2 regions of the Bradyrhizobium sp. CFUWI genome follow, and region 2 is predicted to be linked to the other one. Evidence: riboswitches for the same ligand, from Rfam matches in the RefSeq annotation. Region 2 holds a riboswitch; the other holds the start of a gene.
What was found. A riboswitch is a leader RNA that binds a small molecule or an ion and turns the genes downstream of it on or off. The one in region 2 is predicted to bind S-adenosylmethionine.

Region 1: it holds a riboswitch for S-adenosylmethionine, as region 2 does, so the genes downstream of both, AC066S_RS09925 (O-succinylhomoserine sulfhydrylase) here and metX (homoserine O-acetyltransferase MetX) in region 2, are expected to answer to the same signal.

The regions. Positions count from the first base shown of each region.
Region 1 is NZ_JBWJZE010000003.1:537,142-548,979, reverse strand. Features, by position in the region: gene AC066S_RS09940 (OpgC domain-containing protein) at 125-1,381, shown strand; gene AC066S_RS09935 (SGNH/GDSL hydrolase family protein) at 1,381-2,160, shown strand; gene AC066S_RS09930 (SGNH/GDSL hydrolase family protein) at 2,173-3,165, shown strand; gene AC066S_RS09925 (O-succinylhomoserine sulfhydrylase) at 3,305-4,492, opposite strand; SAM riboswitch at 4,567-4,646, opposite strand; gene AC066S_RS09920 (2'-deoxycytidine 5'-triphosphate deaminase) at 4,742-5,863, shown strand; gene AC066S_RS09915 (PAS domain S-box protein) at 6,124-6,540, shown strand; gene AC066S_RS09910 (hypothetical protein) at 6,645-7,697, shown strand; gene AC066S_RS09905 (MATE family efflux transporter) at 8,043-9,482, shown strand; gene AC066S_RS09900 (hypothetical protein) at 9,580-10,056, opposite strand; gene AC066S_RS09895 (SRPBCC family protein) at 10,169-10,570, opposite strand; gene AC066S_RS09890 (VOC family protein) at 10,718-11,077, opposite strand; gene AC066S_RS09885 (helix-turn-helix transcriptional regulator) at 11,134-11,838, opposite strand, start outside.
Region 2 is NZ_JBWJZE010000001.1:248,456-260,293, forward strand. Features, by position in the region: gene AC066S_RS01190 (cell division protein FtsX) at 1-958, shown strand, start outside; gene AC066S_RS01195 (YdcF family protein) at 1,088-1,792, shown strand; gene AC066S_RS01200 (lysophospholipid acyltransferase family protein) at 1,827-2,600, shown strand; gene AC066S_RS01205 (gamma-glutamylcyclotransferase) at 2,597-3,208, opposite strand; gene AC066S_RS01210 (DUF2125 domain-containing protein) at 3,319-4,503, shown strand; gene AC066S_RS01215 (prephenate/arogenate dehydrogenase family protein) at 4,607-5,542, opposite strand; gene hisC (histidinol-phosphate transaminase) at 5,539-6,636, opposite strand; gene AC066S_RS01225 (chorismate mutase) at 6,673-7,521, opposite strand; SAM riboswitch at 7,678-7,757, shown strand; gene metX (homoserine O-acetyltransferase MetX) at 7,849-9,054, shown strand; gene metW (methionine biosynthesis protein MetW) at 9,057-9,719, shown strand; gene AC066S_RS01240 (alpha/beta fold hydrolase) at 9,836-10,699, opposite strand; gene AC066S_RS01245 (NlpC/P60 family protein) at 10,916-11,575, shown strand; gene AC066S_RS01250 (MOSC domain-containing protein) at 11,705-11,838, opposite strand, start outside.

The sequences.
Region 1 (11,838 bases), on a different contig from region 2:
ATTCGAAGGGAAGGACACCCCAGAGGGAGATTCCCTTGAATGATCCGGGCCGCTTTGCGAGACGACGGCGGGACCCTTACATTCTCTCAACGTCGCGTTTTGCGGAAGGGTTTCTAGGCCCCGGATGACCATTGCCGACCAAGTGACGGGATCGACGATCGCGGGGACCGCGGAGGCCAGACCCGCAGGGACCAAGGCGCGCGCGCGGGCGCCGGCCATCACGCTGCCCGCCATCGGCGAGCGCGAGCTTCGGCTCGACCTGTTCCGCGGGCTCGCGCTGTGGCTGATCTTCATCGACCATCTGCCGTCCAGCCTGTTGACCTGGTTCACGATCCGCAATTACGGCTTCAGCGACGCCACCGAGATCTTCATCTTCATCTCCGGCTACACCGCCGCCTTCGTCTACGGCAGGGCGATGCTGGAGAGCGGCGTCGTCATCGCCACCGCGCGCATCCTGCGCCGGGTCTGGCAGATCTACGTCGCCCACGTCTTCCTGTTCACGATCTTCCTCGCCGAAATCTCCTACGTCGCGACCAGCTTCGAGAACCCGCTCTACACCGAAGAGATGGGCATCATGGATTTCCTCAAGCAGCCCGACGTCACCATCGTGCAGGCGCTGCTACTCCGCTTCCGACCCGTCAACATGGACGTGCTGCCGCTCTACATCGTGCTGATGCTGGCGCTGCCCTTGATCCTGTGGTCGATGAAATGGCGGCCCGACGTCACGCTCGGCCTCTCGGTCGTGCTCTACGCGGTGACCTGGGAATATGATCTCTATCTGTCGGCCTATCCGAACGGCTTCTGGGCCTTCAATCCCTTCGCCTGGCAATTGCTGTTCGTGTTCGGTGCATGGTGCGCGCTCGGAGGTGCGCGGCGGATGTCGCGCATCCTGGCTTCGCCGGTGACGATGTGGATCTCGATCGCCTATCTCGTCGCGGCGTTCTACGTGACGCTGACCTGGTACGTGCCGCAGCTCTCCCAGTTCATGCCGAAGCGAATCGAGCAGTGGATGTATCCGATCGACAAGACCGATCTGGACGTGCTCCGCTTCACGCATTTCCTGGCGCTGGCGGCGCTCACCGTGCGCTTCCTGCCCCGGGATTGGCCGGGCTTGAAATCCCGCTGGCTGCGACCATTGATTCTATGTGGGCAGCATTCCCTCGAGATCTTCTGCCTCGGCGTCTTCCTGGCCTTTGCCGGCCATTTCATCCTCGCCGAAGTCTCCGGCGGCGCGGCCATGCATGCCTTGATTAGTCTGTCCGGAGTGCTGATCATGTGGGGGGTGGCCTGGGTGATTTCGTGGTACAAGCGCGTGGCTGACAAGAGCGGTGCGAAGACCAAAAACGCCGTCGGCAATGCCGATCTGGCGGGAGGGGGCTGATGAAGGCGAAGGTTCTCCTGAGCCTGATCCTGCTATGCGGTAGCCTCGCCGCGCCTGTGGCGCGCGCGGGCGATGCTGCGCCTGCCGCCTCCAATGCGCCCGCAGCCTGCGAACTGCCGTCCTATCTGCTCACCAGCGAAAGCCGGCTGCCAAAGGTCGCCGACGTGCTCAAGGCCGGCAAGCCACTCGACATCCTGGTCATCGGCAGCCGCTCGACCACGATTCCGTCCTCGGAGAGCAGCTCCTATCCGGCGCGAATGGAGGCGATCCTCAAGGAGAAGCTGCCGGCGTCCGAGGTGGTGCACGTCTCCGTAGAAATACAGAGCAAGAAGACGGCAGAGGAGACCGCGTCCACTTTCGTTAAGCTGATGGAAGCAAAAACGCCTAATTTGGTGATCTGGCAGACCGGGACCGTGGATGCTATCCGATCCATCGATCCCGACGAATTTCGTAGCGCGGTGACCGAGGGGGTTGTTGCACTGCAAAAGGCAGGGGCCGACGTCGTCTTGATGAACTTGCAATACAGCCCGCGTACGGAGACCATGATCTCGGCGCCACCTTATCTCGACAACATGCGGGTGGTGGCGCAGGAGCACGACATCCCGCTGTTCGATCGCTTCGCGATCATGCGGCAGTGGAATGACCAGGGTCAGTTCGACCTGTTCAGCCCGTCCCGCGGGCCCGAGCTGGCGAAGCAGGTCCATGACTGCCTTGGCCGGGCGTTGGCACAGTTCGTGTTTGATGCAGCCCGTCTGGAGCCGGCCCAGCAGCAAAATTGAGGTCTAGCGTTAATGAGTTCTCTCCGCCCTTTTTGCCCGACGGCATGGCTGGCCGCGCCTGCAGCCGCAGCGCTGTTGTTGCTGATGCCCGCCTCGCCATCGCATGCCCAGACGGCAGCCGCACAGGCGACACCCGCCCCCGCGCAGTCGGCTGATCCCGCTCCCGCTTCCCCCTCCCAGACCACCGTCGCCGCGACCTCGCCCGAGCAGCGCGGCATCACGGCGCGCGCCATCGACAAGGTGAAGCAGGCCGCCAAATCCGCCAGCGACATCTTCAACCGTGTGCCCTGCCAGTCGCCGAAGGACGGTTCGAAGGCGATGGGCTCGCTGCCGCACGTTGCTGGCAAGCTCGTCGCGGGGCTGCCCGTCGTCATCGTCGCGTTCGGCTCGTCGTCGACTCAAGGGTTCGGCGCGAGCTCGCCCGAGTTCAATTACCCCAATCGTCTCGCCGCGCAGCTGCGCCGGCACTATCCGACCGCCGACATCAGCGTCATCAATGCCGGTGTCGGCGGCGAGGACGCGCCCGAGATGATGAAGCGCCTTCAGACGCAGGTGATCGACATGCATCCGGATCTCGTGATCTGGCAGGTCGGCACCAACGCCGTGTTGCGCAATCTCGATCCCGCCGAAACCGCCAAGATGGTGGAGGACGGCATCAGCCGCATCCAGGCCGCGGGCGGTACCGACATCGTGCTGGTCGATCCGCAATATTCGCCGGCCGTCAACCAGCGCGCCGAGAGCGCCGGCAAGATGGTGAAGCTGCTCGGCAAGGTCGCCGAGCTCCGCCACGTCGGAATCTTCCCGCGCTTCGAGGTGATGCGCGACTGGCACGAGAAGCAGGCCATTCCGGTCGAAGGCTTCGTGATCGCCGACGGCCTGCACATGAACGATTGGGGCTATGCCTGCTTCGCCCAGCTGCTCGGCGACGACATCATCCGCTCGGTCGGCCAGATCAGGCTCGGCGTCAACGTGCCGGTGGACGTGCGGACGTATCGGCCGATGTGACGAGGTGCCGTAGGGTGAGTTAGGCGAAGCCGTAACCCACCATGCATCAACGAGTGCCGAACGAAGTTGGTGGATTACGCCGTGCGAACTGCGCTTCGCGCAGTCGCAGGGCTAATCCACCCTACGAGACCTTCGCCGCCTACGCCTTCTCCAGCGCCGCCGTCAGATCCTCGATCAGATCATCGGCATGCTCGAGCCCCGCCGAGAAGCGAATGAAGCCTTCGCCGATGCCGAGGGCGGCGCGGTCTTCCGGCTTCAGGCGCTGATGCGTCGTGGTGGCCGGGTGCGTGACGAGGCTCTTGGCGTCGCCGAGATTGTTCGAGATCCTCGCAAGCTTGAGCGCGTTGAGCACGCGGAACGCGGCCGCCTTGCCGCCCTTGACCTCAAAGCCGACCAGCGTCGAGCCGCCGCGCATCTGCTTTTTCACCAGTGCCGCCTGCGGATGATCGGCGCGGCCGGGATAGACCAGCCGCGAAATCTTCGGGTGGCTCGCCAGCACCTCGGCGATGCGCCCCGCGGTCTCGGTCTGCGCGCGCACCCGCACGCCCAGCGTCTCCAGGCCCTTGAGCAGGACCCAGGCGTTGAACGGCGAGATCGACGGGCCGGTCTGGCGCATGAAATTGTGGATGTGCTCGGCGATGAAGGCTTCCGAGGACAGGATGATGCCGCCGAGGCAACGGCCCTGGCCGTCGATATGCTTGGTCGCGGAATAGACCACGACGTCGGCGCCGAGCGCCAGCGGGCTCTGCCAGATCGGGGTTGCGAACACGTTGTCGACGACGAGCCGCGCGCCGCCCTTGTGCGCGATCTCGGCGATCGAGGGAATGTCGAGCACGTCCAGCGTCGGGTTGGTCGGGCTCTCCAGGAAGAACGTCTTGGTGTTGGGCCGGAGCGCGCGCTGCCATTGGTCGAGGTCGAGCCCGTCGACCAGCGTGGTCTCGATGCCGTAGCGCGGCAACAGGTCCTGGATGACGTAGAGGCACGAGCCGAACAGCGCGCGGGAGGCGACGACGTGATCGCCGGCCTTGAGCGGCGCCAGGATCGCGGTCGTCACCGCGGCCATGCCTGTCGCCGCCGAGCGGGCGGCCTCGGCGCCCTCGAGCTCGATCATGCGGCGCTCGAACATCGCGATGGTGGGATTGGAATAGCGCGAATAGATGAAGCCGGGGTCCTCGCCCTTGAACCGCGCCTCGCATTGCTCGGCGGTGTCGTAGACATAGCCCTGGGTCAGGAACAGCGCCTCCGACGTCTCGCCAAATTGCGAGCGCAGGGTGCCGGAATGAACCAGGCGGGTTTCGGGGCGGTAAGCAGCAGGCGACTTCGACATAGGACCCTCCGACATGACCGTGAATGCGAAAACGGTCACAAAAATACCGGCCTGGATATCTCCACGGGCCGGGATCACAGAGGTCCCCGGCCTGTTTAGCGACTTATTTAACGTGGCTGCAAGCCGGCCGGCTCAAATCACCACGGGATAAGTGATGCTCATATTCGGCAATGCCCTTTCCGTCAAGGCGTCCATCGGATAGCCGTAAAAGACCTGTATTTCCGGCATGTCCGGATGCATTTGACCCTGATGAGGACCCCCCGGTTGACGTTCACGGTCGCGCCCGACGCCAATGGTATCCTGCCCGACCGCATGATCGCGGCGATGGCGGAGGCAGGCCTCATCCTGCCCGCCTATGACTTCGTCGAGAGCCAGATCCAGCCGGCGAGCCTCGATCTGCGTCTCGGCGACATCGCCTATCGCGTCCGCGCCAGCTTCCTGCCCGGTCCCGGCGCCACTGTCGCCGAGCGCATCGACGAGTTGAAGCTGCACGAGTTCAGCCTCGCCGACGGCGCGGTGCTGGAGACCAACTGCGTCTACATCGTGCCGCTGCTGGAAAGCCTCGCGCTGCCGCCGGAGATCGTCGCGGCCGCGAACCCCAAGAGCTCCACCGGCCGGCTCGACGTCTTCACCCGCGTGATCGCCGACGGCACCCGCCGCTTCGACATGATCGGCGCCGGCTATCACGGTCCGCTCTATGCCGAGATCAGCCCGAAGACGTTCCCGGTGCTGGTGCGCGAGGGCTCGCGCCTCAGCCAGGTGCGCTTCCGCACCGGCGATGCCATCCTCAACGCCGACGAGCTCGACGGCTTGCATGCCGCCGAGCGCCTCGTCGACATCGACGATGCCGATCTGTCGGGCGGCGTTGCCGTCTCCGTCGACCTGTCCGGCGAGAAAGCGAGCGGCTTCGTCGGCTATCGCGCCAAGCGGCATACCGGCGTGGTCGACGTCGACCGCCGCTCCGGCTACGCGGTGGAAGATTTCTGGGAGCCGATGTCGGCCCGTCCCGACGGCAGCCTGATCCTCGATCCCGGCGAGTTCTACATCCTCGCCTCCAAGGAAGCCGTGCAGGTGCCGCCCGACTACGCCGCGGAGATGGTGCCGTTCGATCCCCTGGTCGGCGAATTCCGGGTGCATTACGCCGGATTCTTCGATCCCGGCTTCGGCTATGCCGGCGCCGGCGGATTGGGCTCGCGCGCCGTGCTGGAGGTGCGCTCGCGCGAAGTGCCGTTCATCCTCGAGCACGGCCAGATCGTCGGCCGTCTCGTCTACGAGAAGATGCTGGCCCGCCCCGACGCGATGTACGGCCAGCGCATCGGCTCGAACTATCAGGCGCAGGGCCTCAAGCTGAGCAAGCATTTTCGGGTGTAGCCGCACACTCTACTGTCATGCCCCGGCTTGCCGCCTTCGCTGAAGCTTCGGCGCGCCGAGCAACTCCGTGGGCCTCGGCGTAGCCTTGGCGGAGCCGGGACCGGGGCATCCAGTACGCCGCGGCCTATCGGCTCAATCACTGCGGCCTCTGGAATACTGGATCGCCCGCCCCAGTGCGCAAGTGCGCACAAGGCGGGCGATGACACCGAATGTGTGTCGGAGTGCCAGACAAGCTCGCGGACTATGGCGAAGGAAATGACATGAGCAATCCATCCGAACTCGACGCAAGGATCGCCGAAAACGTCGCGGATGCGCTGATCTATTCGGATCGCTCGGGCACGATCATGCGCTGGAACGGTGCCGCGACGGCGCTGTTCGGCTTCTCCGCTGCGGAAGCGCTCGGCCAGAATCTCGATCTGATCATTCCCGAGCATCTGCGCGCCGCGCACTGGAAGGGGTTTGAGGCCGCGCTCGCCAGCGGCAGCATGAAGCTTGCGGGCAGGCCAACGCTGACCCGCGCGCTGCACAAGAGCGGACGCAAGCTCTACATCGAGATGACGTTCGCCCTGGTGCGGGATTCCGGCGGCAACGTCCTCGGGTCCGTGGCGATGGCGCGCGATGTCACCGAACGGGTCGAGCGTGAGCGCGCCGCCAAGGCGCCGCCGCAAACTTCGTGATGCGGAATTGGTGGGCGGCCGCGCAGGGCGCCCTGCATGGGCGTGATGTTGCCTGCCGCAAGGTGTGGTGACACACTCGATCGAAACAACGATCGGGAGCGAACATGGCCGCCGCTTTGGACGCCGCGCCGGAAGCCCAATGGCAGCGCTGGCGCGCGGTCGCCGACCTCTATCACGCTTATTTCACCGGCCTCATCCTCACCGTCGTCACACGGCTCGGCACGGCTGACGCCGCCGAGTTCGTCTTCCGCGTGTTTCGCCGCCAGCAGCAGGAGCGTTTCCTGCCGGGCCTGAGGAAGCTCGGGATCGATCATCTGCCGCCGGCGGTGGCGGCCGCGCAATATCACTACCTCTCCAACTGGATCGGCGGCGTGCATGTCGAATACATGTACGAGAGCGACACCAAGGCCTGGATCCGCTATCCGCCGCCGCGCTGGATCTGGAAGGGCACCGCGATCTGCGGCGTGCCCGGCGAGGTCTCGCGTGCGATGCTGCGCGGCTGGCACGCCAACAATGGCGCAGCCCTCGGCGATCTCAGGCTCGGCTTCGTCTGCACCAAGCAGAGCGTCGACGGCCAGGACGGGCTGGAAGGATACTACCACCAATACGATCATCCGCTCGAGCTGGACCAGCGGCTGGTGTTCGCGCGCCACCTCGAAGCGCCGCTGTTCGATGCGAAGACCGCGCCGGCGCTTCCCGTGGCGAGCTGGCCGAGACCGCGCCTGGAAAAAGCCTATCGCAATTACGCGATGGAATATGTGCGCACCGCGGCGCCCGTGATGGTGCAGCTGTTCGGTCCTGAAGACGCCGGCTACCTGCTGCACCTCACCGGCAAGCTGATCGGGATGCAATACTTTGACGACGTCGCCGCCGCGCTGGCGATGAGCCGCGGCGGGGCAAGCGAATTCGCCGCGTTCCTGAATGCGCTGCTTGCTGCGCAGGATGATGCGGTTGAGACCGCACGATCCGAAAGCGCCTTCGAGGTTCGTCAGGAGACGTGGAAGCTGATGGACGACGTTGCCGACTATCATCCGGCCTGCGCCAAGGTGCTGGAGGGGCTGTTCGAAGGCCTCGCCGCAGGCTGCGGGCGGCATATCGCCGTGCATATGCGCCCCGCCGCTGGTTGCCGCCCGCCATTGGTCTGGACGATCGGATAGACGGCAGTGCCGCAGCGGTTACCACCTCGCCCCGCTTGCGGGGAGAGGTCGGATTGCATCGAAGATGCAATCCGGGTGAGGGGGACTCTCCGCGAGCCCAACTCTCACCGTCCTCGCGGAGACTCCCCCTCACCCCAACCCTCTCCCCGCAGGCGGGGAGAGGGAGATGAGAGAGCCGCAATTCCATCCATCGAAATGCGCTGCCGCAGGGCACGCCTGCATCAGGCGCAGGAGGAATCGGCCATGGCCGTGCTAACAAGCCTCCCGGCGCGCCCCGCGCGAACAAATTGATTGCCACACCCAAGCATTGCCACGCCGCCAAGGGCGCCCGAGCCCGGAGAGGACATGTCCGACATCGCCGAAATCCCGGTCGATGAGCAAGAGCGTCCGCTGCCGCCGCCGCCGGTGCGAAGCGCGCTGACCGACGGACCGATCCTGCGCACGCTGCTCGGCCTCGCCTGGCCCAACGCGATCGCGCTGTCGGCCGGCACCTGCACGGTGATCGCGGAAACCTCCTATATCGGCCGGCTCGGGGTCGAGGCGCTGGCGGCGATGGCGCTGGTGTTCCCGACCATCATCCTGACCATGACCATGTCGGGCGGCGCCATGGGCGGCGCGGTGGCGTCCGCCATTGCGCGCGCGCTCGGTGCCGGCGATCGCGAGCGCGCCGGCACGCTCGCCGCGCACGCGATGCTGATCGGCATCAGCTTCGGCCTCGTCTTCATGCTGGGTATGCTGATCTTCGGCCCCAAAGTGCTCGAGATGCTCGGCGGCCGCGGCGATGTGCTGACGCATGCGGTCGCCTACACGCAGGTGTTTTTCGGCGGCGCCGTGCTGCCCTGGCTGCTCAACACCATGGCCGGCGTGCTGCGCGGCACCGGCAACATGAAGCTGCCCTCGTTCCTGATCCTCAACTCCGCGGCCTGGCAGATCGTGCTCGGCGGCGCGCTCGGCCTCGGGCTCGGCCCGGTGCCGCAGTTCGGCATGCGCGGCGTCGCGGCCGGCGCGCTGATCGCCTATTCCATGAACATCTGCATCATGGGCTGGTACCTGTTCTCCGGCCGCGCGCGCGTCACACCGAAGCTGCGCGGCCTGCGCATCCAATGGGCGATGTTTTTCGACATCCTGAAGGTCGGCGCCATCGCCTGCTTCTCGCCGCTGCAATCGGTGCTGACGATCTCGATCTTCACCCACATGCTGGCGCAGTTCGGCACCACGATCCTGGCCGGCTACGGCATCGGTGCGCGGCTCGAATTCCTGCTGACCTCGATCGCGTTCTCGTTCGGCATCGCCTGTGTGCCGATGGTCGGGATGGCGATCGGCGCAGGCAACATCACGCGCGCCCGGCGCATCGCCTGGATTGCCAGTGCGGCAGCCTTCGTCGCCGTCGGCGCGCCGGCCTGCGTCGTTGCGATGTTCCCCGATCTCTGGATCGACATGTTCACCGACAGCGCGGCCGTGCGCGCGGCGAGCCATCAATATCTCTCGACGGTCGGGCCGTTCTACGCCTTTTTCGGCATCGCCACGACGATGTATTTCTCCTCGCAAGGCGCGGCCAAGGTGATCGGGCCGGTGCTGGCGCAGACGGCGCGGCTGGTCTACATCTCGGCCGTCGGCTGGTGGCTGTCGACCCATGAGGCCACCGCGCAGAGCTTTTTCTGGCTGGCCGCGAGCTCGATGGTCGTGCTCGGCCTGCTCTCATCCTCCAGCGTCGTGCTGACGCGCTGGGGACCGCGCGCGAGCACGCCCGCGATCAGACCAGCGCTATCGGGTGCCACCGACTAAAGCGCGATGCGATTAGGATGAATCGTCATCGCGCTTTAGGTTGCTGTTTGAGCATGATCTTTTCGGAAAACCGCTGCGCACTTTTCCGGATCATGCTTTAGCGATGCCTGTGGCGGCGATGGCCGCTGCCGCCGCCGGCATTGGCGAGCCGCATCAGTTGCGGGATCATTGCCATCATGTCGCCGCCGCCGGCACCGCCGAGCATGCCCATGATGTCGCCGCCGCCCATGCCGCCGAGCCCGGTCGGCATATAGCCGCTACCGCCCATCGGCATGTAGCCGCCGTAGTTCGGCGCGCCGAAGCCGCCGCCCATCATGCCACCGAGCCCGCCGCCGCCGTTCTCCATCATGCGGCTCATCATCGGCCCCATGGTCTGCATCATCATGGCGAAGCGGCGCTTACCCATCTTCGCCTTCATCATCTCCAGCATCGGCGCCATCTGGGTCATCATGTCCTCGCCGCCGGCCCCGCCTCCGCCGAATCCTGCGAGCTGCGCCTTCGCAGGCGTGCTTGCGGCGGAAAACAGCAGCAGCACGGCGGCTGCCTGGCAGATCACCTTGTCCGCACCTCTCATGACGTTCTCCTCGCGTGCGCAGCCCGCCGGGAGAGCGGAGCCAACCGGACGCACGCGACCATGATTGCGGCCGGCGAGGGCGGAGCTCTGTGAGAAAACTCACAGAGGGCAGTCAGGCCGCGGCAGGTGGAAATGCCTTTCGCATCGCGCTGACGGCGTCCCTGGTCTGTCCCTGAACGTAAGACGCAAGCTCGTTCGGCAGCATGTCGATGGTCCAGACCAGGCGGCAACGCGTCTCGCCGTCGGCGATCACCTGCACCGAGGCGCTGTAGTGCTTCAGCCGCTCGTTGCTGATGGCGTAGACCAGACGCCGCCGCGCGTCGTCGCAATCGACCAGCAGCTCCCGCGCCACCGAGCCGTTGGCGAAGGTGACGATGCGCGCATCGCCGTCGAGCGTGCAGGCGGTGACGAAGCCGGGCACCAGCCGTTCATGCAGCGCGCCGAAGTCGCGCACCGCGTCCCAGACGTCGCGCGCGGGGGCGGGTAGGGGGATATCATTGTGGATGGAGGCCATGGGAAGTTCCCTTGATGATGTCGGGGGGTGCCACACACGCCGTCGTTGCGAGCGCAGCGAAGCAATCCAGAGATGTTTCCGCGGCGACAGTCTGGATTGCTTTGTCGCAAGAGCTCCTCGCAATGACGGAGCCAGCGGTCAGAGCGCTTAGCTACAAACCGCCTCGACATTGTTGCCGTCGGGATCGATCAGGAACGCGGCGTAATAGGTCGGGCTGTAATCCTTGCGCGGTCCGGCGCCGCCATTGTCGCGGCCGCCGCTCTTCAGCCCTTCACTGTGGAACGCCTTGACCGCGTCATGGCTGCCGGCGCGAAACGCAATGTGCGCGCCGTCGGCCTTGCGGCCCTTGTCGAGGTGCAGCCACAGCGCCGGTGCGCCCTTCGGCCCGAAGCCGGCATAGCCGTCGCCGCTCGAGCACAGGACGTAGCCGAGCGGCGCCAGCACCGCGGTGTAGAAGCGCGTCGCGGCGTCGAGGTCGGCAACGCGAAGTCCGATGTGGTCGTACATGTTCGTCTCCATGTGCAAAGCGCGCCGAAACTGGCGCGCGCCGGAGACGAAGCTAGTCAGTTGAGGGCAAGCTGCTCTTGGAGAATCTTGCGCATCCCCTTCGAGGCCTGGCGGAACCTGGTCGGCGATACGCCGGCGGCGCGGTGGAAGGTGCGGACGAAGTTGGAGAGATCGCCGAAGCCGACGTCATAGGCGACATCGGTGACGGCGATGTCATCGTCGGCGAGCAGCCGTGCCGCGTGCCGCAGCCGCGAGCGTACCAGATATTGATGCGGGGTGACGCCGAGCACGCTCGAGAACAGCCGCAGGAAGTGGAACGGGCTGAGGCCCGCCTGCTTTGCGGCCTGTTCGAGATCGACCCCTTCATGCGAATTGTCGTCGATCCACAGTGCGGCCTCCACCGCGCGGCGGCGGTCGCGCGCATTGGGCGTGGCCGGCTTGCGCGGCTTGCCCGAGACCAGGTCGACGAAGCGGCCGGCCAGGATCTGGCCGACTTCGTCGAGGCCGATGTCGCTGTTGCCATCTGCCGCCGTCTGGGCGAGCTCGCCCAGCACCATCAGTTCGGGCAGCGGCGGCGTGGCGCCGACCTGCCAGATCTCGCGCCGCCCATTGAGGGCATCGACCATGTCTTCGCTGAAGAAGAATCCCAGGCAGACGTCGCCGCTGACATGCTCATGCGTGCAGGTGTATTCCTCGCCGGGCGCGCCGACCAGCATCGAGCCCGCCACCAGCTCGAAGAACCCGGCGCGGCAATGGCAGCC
Region 2 (11,838 bases):
CGACGAGCGCGGCGTGCTGGTCGACCTCGGGCAGGAGCGTCCGCAGCTGCCGGCCAAGGCGCGCAACATGTCGCCGATCGTGCCGCGCGCCTCGATCCAGGGCCGGGCGCTGGTCGCCGTCGTCGCCATCATGACCTTCCTCGCGTCGATGGCCACGGGCACCGTGCTGCTGGTCAGCGCGTCCGCCGCCGAATGGCAGTCGGATGTCGCGAGCGAGATTACCATCCAGGTTCGTCCGCAAACGGGGCGCGATCTCGAACGCGACACCGTAGCGGTGACGGAGGCGATGCGTGCGCAAGCCGGCGTCGTCGAGGTCAAGCCGTTCAGCAAGGAGGAGAGCGGCAAGCTGCTCGAACCCTGGCTCGGCACCGGGCTGTCGATGGACGACCTGCCGGTGCCGCGCATGATCATCGCGCGCGTGCAACCCGGCACGCCGCTCGATCTCGACGCCTTGCGCGCACGGGTGAACCAGGTCGCGCCGGGCGCCAGCGTCGACGATCATCGCGCCTGGATCGAGCGGATGCGCTCGATGACCAACGCCACCGTGCTCGCCGGCCTCGGCATCCTCGCGCTCGTGATCGTCGCCACGATCATCTCCGTCTCGTTCGCGACCCGCGGCGCCATGGCGGCGAACCGCCCGATCGTCGAGGTGCTGCACTTCGTCGGCGCCGGCGACCGCTACATCGCCAATCACTTTCTGCGTCATTTCCTCAGGCTGGGCCTCGAGGGCGGCGTGATCGGCGGCGGCGCTGCCATGCTGGTGTTCGGCTTCTCCGAGTCGATCGCCGGATGGTTTTCTGGTACCCCCGTCGGCGACCAGTTCGCCGCGCTGCTCGGCACCTTCTCGCTGCGGCCGTCCGGCTACATCGTGCTTGCGGTCCAGGCCGTGCTGATCGGCGCCATCACCGCGGTGGCCTCGCGCCAGACGCTGTTCGCGACCTTGAATGATGTGGATTGAGATCGCCCCTTCTCTCCTTGCGGGAGAAGGTGGCGCGAAGCGACGGATGAGGGGAGAGGAAGGAAACCGGACTCCACTTCGCCTCAAAACGTCATAAAATCGCTTCAGGGAAGGGATTACCGGCATCACATGACCTCGCCGACCGACGATCGATCGCCGAAACTGCCGCGCGGCTGGCTGCGCGCGACAATCGTGTCGACGATCGCGCTCGCCTTCGTCGGCGCCGCGGCGGGCTTCGTCGCGTTCCTGTCGCAATTGCGCGGCGCCGAGATCGCACCGAGTCGCAAGGCTGACGGCATTGTGGTGCTGACCGGCGGCTCCTCGCGGGTGTCGGATGCGATGGAGCTGCTCGCTGCCGGCTACGGTAGGCGGCTATTGATCTCCGGCGTGCATCCGACCTCGACGGCGAACGACATCTCCAGGACGCTGCCGGAGAACCAGGCCTTCATGACCTGTTGCGTCGATCTCGACCGCACCGCGCTCTCGACCCGCGGCAACGCGGCGGAGGCGCGGCGCTGGGCCGAGGGGCGCCGCTTCAAGTCGCTGATCGTGGTCACTTCGAACTACCACATGCCGCGCGCCCTGGTGGAATTCTCGCATGCGATGCCGCAGACGGCGCTGATCCCGTTCGCGGTGGTTGGCGACAAATGGCGCGAGGAGCCGTGGTGGATCTCGGCGCCCACCTTGCGGCTGCTGCTGTTGGAATATGTCAAGTACATCGCGGCCGAGCTCAGGGTGCGGCTGGAGGATGTCGGGATTGACCTTTCGCCCGAGATGTCGGAGCAGCCTGCAGGGCAACAGCCAAAGCGGCCCGCCACCGCCCAGGCCAATTGACAAGCCAATTGATCGGCAAATTGATGGACCGTCGATGTTTCTGATTTTCCTGCGCTCGCTCGTGTTCAACGTGCTGTTCTACGCCGTGCTGATGTGCCTCGCGATCGTGGCGCTGCCGACCTTCGCATTGCCGCCACGCGCCATGTTGACGGTCGCCGCATGGTGGGCGAAGGCGACGCTGGTCCTGATGCGCGTGGTCTGCAACATCAAGGTGGAATTCCGGGGTACGGAGAAGATTCCGCAGGGGCCGTTGGTGATCGTGGCGAAGCACCAGTCGTTCTGGGAGACCTTCGTGCTGCCGGGCTTCTTCCACCGCCCGATCTTCATCCTCAAGCGCCAGCTGATGCAGATCCCGGTGTTCGGTCAGTTCCTGGTCAAGACCGGGATGATCGCGATCGATCGCAATGCCGGCGTGAAGGCGCTCCTGGACATGACCCGGCGGGCGCGCGAGGCGGTGCGCAGCGGCCGGCAACTCGTGATCTTTCCGGAAGGCACGCGCCGCGCGCCTGGCGCGCCGCCGGATTACAAGACCGGCTTTGCGCAGATCTATTCGTCCTGTGGTGTGCCGTGCCTGCCGATCGCGCTCAATTCCGGCCTGTTCTGGCCCCGCCGCACCTTCATGCGCTATCCCGGCACGCTCGTGGTGGAGTTCCTCGATCCGTTGCCGCCCGGCCTGCCGAAGGACCAGTTTCTCTCCCGCGTGCAGACGGCGATCGAGGACGCGACCAGCCGTCTCGTCGAAGCAGGCCGGAAAGAGCAGGAGCAATTGATCGGCTCGGCGCCGAGCTACAGGCCGGCGGAGGGCTAGCGGTTCTCGCGGTCTTCCACCGCCGCAGGCGCATGCAGGGAATGCGCGTCGCCATGCAGCATCAATGCGAGCTGATGCAGCTGCCTGTCGCGAAAGCCTTCGGCCTCGATCGCCTTCACCGTTGCGGTGACATAGTCGCGGTTGGCGCCCGACTGGCCATGGCCCTGGACGACATGGCGATGCTGCTCGGCGAGCGAGAGCCGGCCGGCATATTGCGCATGGCCGCGGTCGACGACATAGGTGAGCGCGGAGACGCGCTGGCGCGCGTCGTTCTGAAGCCATACCGAGCGCATCACCTCGCGATAGACCGAGGTGACCTGCTCGCGCGCGCGCAAGTAAGCGACGACCTCGGTGCGGTTCTTTTCAGCGACGCGAAAGGCAATACCGCGGCAGGCGCCGCCGCGGTCGAGCCCAAGCACCAGACCCGGCTTCTCCGGCGTCCCGCGATGCACGAAGGAATAGACGCAAAGCGCGCGATGCTCGCCGACCAGCCGCGCCGGGACGCGCTCCTCGAAGTCGAAGCCCGGCCGCCACATCAGCGAACCGTAGCCGAACACCCAGAGGTCGCCCTTGGCGGTGGTGACGGAGGGGAGGGTGATTTCCGACATTTCGGGCACGGCTACCAGAACCATGCCCCGAAGCGAAGCGAATTCTCCGCCTTTCGTCGCAGACGGACCACGCTTACATTTGCCTGAATCTGGGATCAAAGGGTCGCCGCATGTCCAATATGAACGTTGCCGCAGGCCGTCGCTCCCGTTGGGGCCTCTTCGTCGCACCCATTCTCGTCGTGATCCTCGCCGTCGCGTGGAGCTGCTTCTGGTTCTATGCGGCCTCGCAGGCCGAAACGGCCGCAGACGCCTGGCGGGCGCAGGAGGCCAAGTCCGGCCGCATCTATGATTGCGCCAAGCGCTCGATCGCCGGCTTCCCGTTCCGCTTCGAGATCCAGTGCTCCGGCGCCAGCGTGTCCCTGGTCTCGCAGAACGCGAGCAAGACGCCGTTCACGGCCAAGCTCGACAACATCCTGGTCGTCGCCCAGGTCTACGATCCCAAGCTCGTGATCGCCGAATTTTCCGCACCCGCGACGCTCACCGACGGCGTCACGCAAAACACCTTCGTGGTGAACTGGAGCAAGGGCCGCAGCAGCGTGGTCGGCCTGCCCTCGGTGCCGGATCGCGCCTCCATCGTGTTCGACGATCCCTCGCTCAACCGCCTCGACGGCAGCGTGCAGGTGCCGCTTGCGCGCGCCAAGCAGGTCGAGCTGCACGGCCGCCTCGCCGACGGCTCGCCGGCCGACCATCCCGTGATCGAAACCGTGCTCCATGTGTCGCAGGGCAGCATTCAGGGCGTTCATCCCCTGCTCGCCGAGCCATTCGAGGCGGACACGCGCGCCAAGGTCACCGGCCTCTCCGACCTCGCGCCAAAGCCGTGGCCGCAGCGCTTCCGCGAGATTCAGGCTGCCGGCGGTCACATCGAGATCGTGCAGTCGCGGATCCAGCAGGGTGAGATGATCGCGGTTGCGGCCGGCACGCTCGGCCTCTCCGCCAACGGCCGGCTCGACGGTGAATTGCAGATGACCGTGGCGGGCCTCGAGCGCGTGATCCCCGCGCTCGGCATCGAGAAGATGCTGGAGGAGGGCGTGCCGCAGGCAACGCTCGACCGCGTCGCGCCCGGCGTGAAATCGCAGGACCTCACCAATTTGTTCGGCGCGCTCGATCGCGCCGTGCCCGGTCTCGGCAAGGTCATCAGGCAGAACGCCAATGCCGGTGTCGCCGCCGGCATCAACTCGATCGGTACCGAGAGCACGCTCGAAGGCAAGAAGGCGCGCAGCTTTCCGCTGAAGTTCGTCGACGGCGCGGTGCTGCTGGGCCCGGTCAAGGTCGGCCAGATTCCGCCGCTGTATTGACCTGCCGTCATTCCGGGGCACGCGTAGCGTGAACCCGGAATCTCGCGCTGCAATCTCGGGATTCCGGGTTCGACGCTGCGCGTCGCCCCGGAATGACCGATGCCTACGGCTTCTTCAGCGCCGCATGCGGCCGGCCGAAATCCGGCGCAGCCGAGTCCTGGCCGATCTCGACGATGCCGCGGCGGATGGCGCGGGTGCGGGTGAAGTGGTCGAACAGCGCCTCGCCGTCGCCGCGCCGGATCGCGCGCGTGAGCTTGGCGAGATCCTCGGTGAAGGTGCCGAGCATCTCCAGCACGGCCTCCTTGTTGGCGAGGAAGACGTCGCGCCACATCGTCGGGTCGGAGGCCGCGATGCGGGTGAAATCGCGGAAGCCGCCGGCGGAGAACTTGATGACCTCTGACTCCGTCACCTGGGCCAGCTCGTCGGCGGTGCCGACGATGGTGTAGGCGATCAGATGCGGCAGATGGCTGGTGATGGCGAGCACGAGATCGTGGTGATCCGGCGTCATCACCTCGACCTTGGCGCCCATCGCCGCCCAGAACGCCCGCAGCCGATCGGTGGCCGCGGCATCGACGCCTTCGGGTGGGGTGAGGATGCACCAGCGGTTGATGAAGAGCTCAGCGAAACCTGAATCCGGGCCCGAATGCTCGGTGCCCGCCACCGGGTGCGCCGGGACGAAATGAACGGTCTTCGGCAGATGCGGCGCCATGTCCCTGACGATCGCGCCCTTCACCGAACCGACGTCGGAGACAACGGCGCCGGGCTTCAGATGCGCGGCAATCTCCTGCGCCACCGGCCCGCAGGCGCCGACTGGAATGCAGAGGATGACGAGATCGGCATCCTTCACTGCTTCCGCATTGGTCGCCACGACCTTGTCGACGATGCCGAGCTCGGCGACGCGCGCGCGGGTCTGCTCCGAGCGCGCGGTGGTGACGATCTCGCCAGCCAAGCCCTGGAGCTTCGCAGCGCGCGCGATCGAGCCGCCGATCAGGCCGAAGCCGATCAGCGCGACGCGCTGGAAGTGCGCCTGCTCGCTCATTTGCCGGCCATGAAGTCGCGCAAGCCGTCGACCACGAGGCGGTTGGCCTCCTCGGTGCCGATGGTCATGCGCAGCGAATGCGGCAGGCCGTAGTTCTTCAGGCCGCGCAGCACGAGGCCGCGCTTGGTGAGGAAGGCGTCGGCGTCGTCGGCGGTCTTGCCCTTGTCGGTCGGAAAGTGGATCAGCACGAAATTGGCGACGCTCGGCGTCACCTTCAGCCCGAGCTTGCCGATTTCCTCGGTCAGCCAGTTGCGCCAGGTCTCGGTGAATTGCTTCGACATCGCCTGATGCGCAGTGTCCTCGATCGCGGCGACCGCGGCATACATCGCCGGCGTCGACACGTTGAAGGGACCGCGGATGCGGTTGACGGCGTCGATGATGTGCTCGGGCCCGAACATCCAGCCGATGCGCAGCGCGGCGAGGCCGTGGATCTTGGAGAAGGTGTGGGTCACCACCGTGTTCTCGGTGGTGGCGACGAGCTCGATCCCCATTTCATAGTCGTTACGAGAAACGTAGTCGCAATAGGCTGCATCCAGCACCAGCAGCACGTGCGAGGGCAGGCCGGCGCGCAGCCGCTTGACCTCGTCGAACGGCACATAGGTCCCGGTCGGATTGTTGGGGTTGGCCAGCCAGACCAGCTTGGTCTTCGGCGTCACCGCCTTGAGGATGGCATCGACGTCGCAGGTGAGATCCTTCTCCTGCGCGATGACGTTCTTGGCGCCGACCGCCATGGTCGCGATCGGGTAGACCAGGAAACCGTGCGTGGTGGAGATCGCCTCGTCGCCGTGGCTGAGATAGGTGTGGGCGAGCAGATTGAGGATCTCGTCCGAGCCGGCGCCGCAGATGATGCGGTTGGGGTCGAGCCCGAAGGAGCGGCCGATCGCCTCGCGCAGCACGCGCGAGGTGCCTTCCGGGTAGTCTTCCAGGTGGTCCGCCACGCGCTTGAACGCCTCGATCGCCTTGGGCGAGGGGCCGAACGGCGTCTCGTTGGCCGAGAGCTTGAACACCTTGCGGCCCGGTTCGGCGACCGGGCTCTTGCCGGGCGTGTAGGGCGCAATATCGAGAATGCCGGGATTCGGCACGGGGCGGGACATCTTGAACTCCGAAAATGGCAGGGCGTGGCGCGTGGTTTACGATTTCGCCCCGGTCGGGGGCACCGTATAGCGCGTTGCGTGGCTGCCGACGAGGGCCACAGAGCGCACCGAGGCCCCCGCCTCGATCAGGGCAGCCCTGATTTTATCGATGCTGGTCGCGCTCGTGACCGAGACCAGCAGCGCCGCGCCGTCGAAGGCGGTGTCGGGCACCGCGACGATCTCGGCGAGCGGCGACAGGGCGCGCGCGACCTCCGCGTTCCACCCCGACACGCGGACGCTGAAGGTCTCGACCTCCGTGTCCAGGGCGCTGTCGGCGACGCGCGAGACCGCGAACACCGGCAGTGCAGCCGGATGGTCGGCGCGCTCGACGAAGGGCATCCGCGCGATGATCTTCGGCGCGCCGTCGGCTTCCAGCTCTAGCCACCACGGCGTGCGGCTCGACGTCGCCGAGACCAGCGCCAGATCGCCCTTGGATCTCGCCACCGCCTCGACCGCGGCCTGCGCGCTGAAATGCGCGACGTAAGGCACCGTGAAGCCGAAATGGAAGCGCACGGAATCGCGCATCGCCGGCTCGCTCGCCGAGATGTCGGCATGCACCGAGAACGGCGCCTGCACATAGGTGAAGGTCGAGATGATGACGCGCCAGATGCTCTCGACCGTGTCGAGCGGCAGGATGCCGCGATGGCGCCGCACGAGGTCACGCATCATGGCGGCCTCGCGCGCCGGGCGGAATGCCGAGCCGACCTCCTGGGTCTGCTTCACCTGGATCAGGCGGTCGATGATGTCGCCGCGCTGCATCAACAGGCGATGCATGCTCTCGTCGATCGCGTCGATCTCCTTGCGCAGTTCCTGCAATGATGGCGGCGCGGGCGGACGTTGGGACATATCTGGCGGTCGATCGTTCCGAATGGGGATGTTCTGATTAGGCAGTCGGGGCGGCGAAAGCAAAGAGAAATGACGTCCTTTCCAGGCGACGCGGCAGAGGCGAATTGAGCCGATCCGGGCCGCGACTTGACGAAAACCGCCCAAGACGGTAGCTTTTGCCCGTTCCGTGGTCATTTGAGCCGGCCGGCTTGCAGCCACGTTAAAAAACTCGCTAAACAGGCCGGGGACGCTTCCGATCCCGGCCGAACCTATCGTTCAGGCCGGGTTTTTCATGGCCTGATGCAAGTGGCGATCAAGCGTTTGATCGCAAACGAGGTCGATGGTCAGATGGGTGGCGTCAAGTCGATACCGAGTCCTGCGATCAGCGCCGACGAGCGGTCGCACGAGGTGGATCATCCGAGCTCGCAGGTTGCGCATTTCGGTGCCGAGCAGCCGCTGCGGCTCGATTGCGGTGTCGATCTCAGCCCGTTCCAGATCGCCTACCAGACCTATGGCGAGCTCAACGCCGATCGCTCCAACGCGGTCCTGATCTGCCATGCCCTGACCGGCGATCAGCATGTCGCCAATGTCCATCCCGTCACCGGCAAGCCCGGCTGGTGGGAAACCCTGGTCGGCCCAGGCCGTCCGATCGATCCCAAGCACTACTTCATCATCTGCTCCAACGTGATCGGCGGCTGCATGGGCTCGACTGGGCCGGCGTCGATCAATCCCGCCACCGGCAAGGTCTGGGGGCTCGAATTTCCCGTCATCACGATTCCGGACATGGTGCGCGCGCAGGCCATGCTGATCGACCGGCTCGGCATCGACACGCTGTTTGCGGTGGTCGGCGGCTCGATGGGCGGCATGCAGGTGCTGCAATGGACCGCGGCCTATCCTGGGCGCGTGTTCTCCGCGCTGGCGATCGCCTGCGCGACGAGGCACTCGGCGCAGAACATCGCCTTCCACGAGCTCGGCCGTCAGGCCGTGATGGCCGATCCCGATTGGCACGGCGGCGGCTATGCCGATCGCGGCATCCATCCGCATCGCGGGCTCGCGGTGGCGCGCATGGCGGCGCACATCACCTATCTCTCCGACGCGGCGCTGCATCGCAAGTTCGGCCGACGCATGCAGGACCGCGAGTTGCCGACCTTCTCGTTCGACGCCGACTTCCAGGTCGAGTCCTATCTGCGCTACCAGGGCTCGTCCTTCGTCGAGCGTTTCGATGCCAATTCCTATCTCTATCTGACGCGCGCGATGGACTATTTCGACATCGCCGCCGACCATGGCGGCGTGCTCGCAAAGGCGTTCGCGGGAATTGCGACCCGCTTCTGCGTCGTCTCCTTCACCAGCGACTGGCTGTTTCCGACCTCGGAATCGCGCGCGCTGGTGCATGCGCTGAACGCCTCGAGCGCGCGCGTGTCGTTCGCCGAGATCGAGACCGATCGCGGTCACGACGCCTTCCTGCTCGACGTGCCCGAATTCTTCGACATCTCCCGCGCCTTCCTGCAATCGGCAGGCAAGGCGCGCGGGCTCACCGGCAAGAAGGACGGCTAGCGATGTCTGTACAGGAAGTGCTGCCGCTCGGCGGCATTGCGGCGGGTCAGTCCGGCCAGTTTCGCGCCGATCACCTCCTGGTCGCCGAGATGGTCAAGCCGGGCTCGAAAGTGCTCGACGTCGGCTGCGGCGAGGGCGACCTGCTTCAGCTCCTGGAGACCCGCGGCATCGACGGCCGCGGCATCGAGCTGTCGCGCGAGGGCGTCAACCGCTGCGTCGCCAAGGGCCTTGCGGTGGTGCAGGGCGACGCCGACACCGACCTCGTCAATTATCCCGACGATGCCTTCGACTACGTGATCCTGTCGCAGACGCTGCAGGCGACGCGGCAGCCGCGGGTGGTGCTGGAAAATCTGCTGCGCATCGGCCGAAGAGCCATCGTCTCGTTCCCGAATTTCGGCTTCTGGAAGATGCGGCTTCAGCTCCTGATCGGCGGCCACATGCCGCGCACCGAGAACCTGCCGGCGACCTGGTACGACACCGCCAACATCCATTTCTGCACCATCAAGGATTTCGTGCAGCTCTGCGACGAGATCAACGTCAAGATGGAGCGCTCGGTGGCGCTCGATCTCTACGGCCGCCCGGTGCCGCTGAACCTACCCTGGTGGGTGTGGAACATGTTCGGCGAGCAGGCGGTGTTTCTGCTCAGCAGGGGCGGGGGGAAGTAGTCTCTCTCCGTCATTCTGGGGCGATGCGAAGCATCGAGCCCGGAATCCATCGTGCCACAGCGTTTGCGGCCCGATGGATTCCGGGCCTACGCCTTCGGCGCATCCCGGAATGACAGCTAGTGTTGGGCCAGCGAGCGCGGATCGCGCGCCGGCCAGCGCCCCGCTTCCACCAGCGTGACGAACCGCCCCACGCTCTCGTTGAACAGCGCCGGCTCTTCGAGATTGAGCACGTGGCCGGATTTCGGAAACATCGCGAGGCCCGCGGCCGGCAGGTGCTTCTTCAGGAACAGGCTCGGCCCGACGCAGAGATCGTCCTCGTCGCCACAGATTATCAGCGCGGGCGTTGCCACCTTCGCGATCGCATCCGCCATCGTGTAAATCGACGGACGGCCGCCCTGGAAGCCGCGCATCGTGCGCGCCGAACCCTTGGCGTCGTGACGCGCCAGCGCGGCGTAGAAATCGGCGTGGCCGCGCGGATCCTTCACCAGGAAGGGAATCCGGCTCGGCGCCTCGCGCGTGACCTTTGCGACCTCGGCGGAGCCCAGCGTCTCGAACTGCTCGGCATTGGCGCGGCACTGCTGGCGCCAGGCCTCCAGATTCTCGATCTCCGAACCCGAGCCGACGCCGGCCAGCGTCATCGACAGCGCGCGCTGCGGCGCGTTCAACCCGATCTGGAGCGACGAGTAGGCGCCCATCGACAGGCCGACGAGATGCGCGCGCTCGATTCCGAGATGATCAAGCACCGCGAGCGCGTCGCTGTAGAAATGCGTGTAGCTGTAGACTTCGCCCTCGGGCACGTCCGACGGCGTGTAGCCGCGCGCCGAATAGGTGATGCAGCGGTGGCCGCGCGAGAAGTAACGCATCTGCGGCTCCCAATTGGTGTAGTCGGCCGCGAACTCGTGCAGAAAAATGATCGGCGTTCCCCGACCCGCCTCTTCGAAATAGATGCGGACGTCGTCCCTGGTCGTGGCGTGGGGCATTAACCTTTTCCCTCTGTTCAAGCCGCTTTCGCAGGATTGCAGTTAATGCTGTTGTCCGCAATGCGGCGGCATCGGACCAGTGTCGGCGCAAAATCATCGCAGCTATTCGCAGACTTTCCGCGTCTTTTTCTCGCCACATCCGGCGGCTTAACGGCCGGACGGATGTCGGCTCTTGCACGGGCCGGCGGGAAGTGGGGTGTCAACGAAGGATGAAGAATGGTTGAGTTGTTTGCGTCTCGCCTGTCGCGTTGTGTTGTTGCGCTGGCGATCTTCTCCGCGGCTTTTGCCGCGTTCGTTTCTCCGGCCTCAGCGCGGCCGCATCATCGTCATAGCGCAGAGCGGCACGCTTACGTGCACCACGCCAGACATCATCATCACCGCCACCACGCACGCAGCTCGCGCTTCGAGCGCAGCGCTGCGCAGTTGCAGGCGAGCGGATTCGCTGGCACTCAGGCGAGCTACGATCCGAACGCCAATAGCGGCGGCATGGCTACCAACACCATGGCCGCGAGCGGCGGCTTCGGTGGGGGTTCGGGCCTCGTCTCGGAGGCGCGCCGCTACATCGGCGGCAATCCGACCGGGCGCGGCAGCCTGTGGTGCGCGCGCTTCATGAACATGGTGCTGCAGCACACCGGTCATCAGGGCACCGGGTCGGATATGGCGAGCTCGTTTGCGCGTTACGGCACGCGCGTCTCCGGTCCGCAGGTCGGCGCCATCGCGGTGATGTCGCGCGGTCGCCGCGGCGGCCATGTCGGCATCGTCACCGGCATCGACGCGCAGGGCAATCCGATCATGATCTCCGGCAACAACGGCAACCGCGTCCGCGAGGCGCCGGTCTCGCGCGGGAAGATCTATGCGTATGTGATGCCGAACTGAGGTGAAGTGCGTAGGGTGGGTTAGCTAGCGGGCGCGCGAAGCGCGGTCCGCTGGCGTAACCCACCTCTTCGGCTTCTGCGGTGACAGACGATGGTGGGTTACGCCTTCGGCTAACCCACCCTACGAAGCTCACAGCAGCTTCGGCTGTTCCACCGCGATCGCATCGCCCACGCCGATCTCGCCACCTTCGATCACCTCGGCGTAGATGCCGCAGTCCATGTGGCCGAGGTGGCGCGAGAGCGTCGGCGGGATCTCGAGATCGC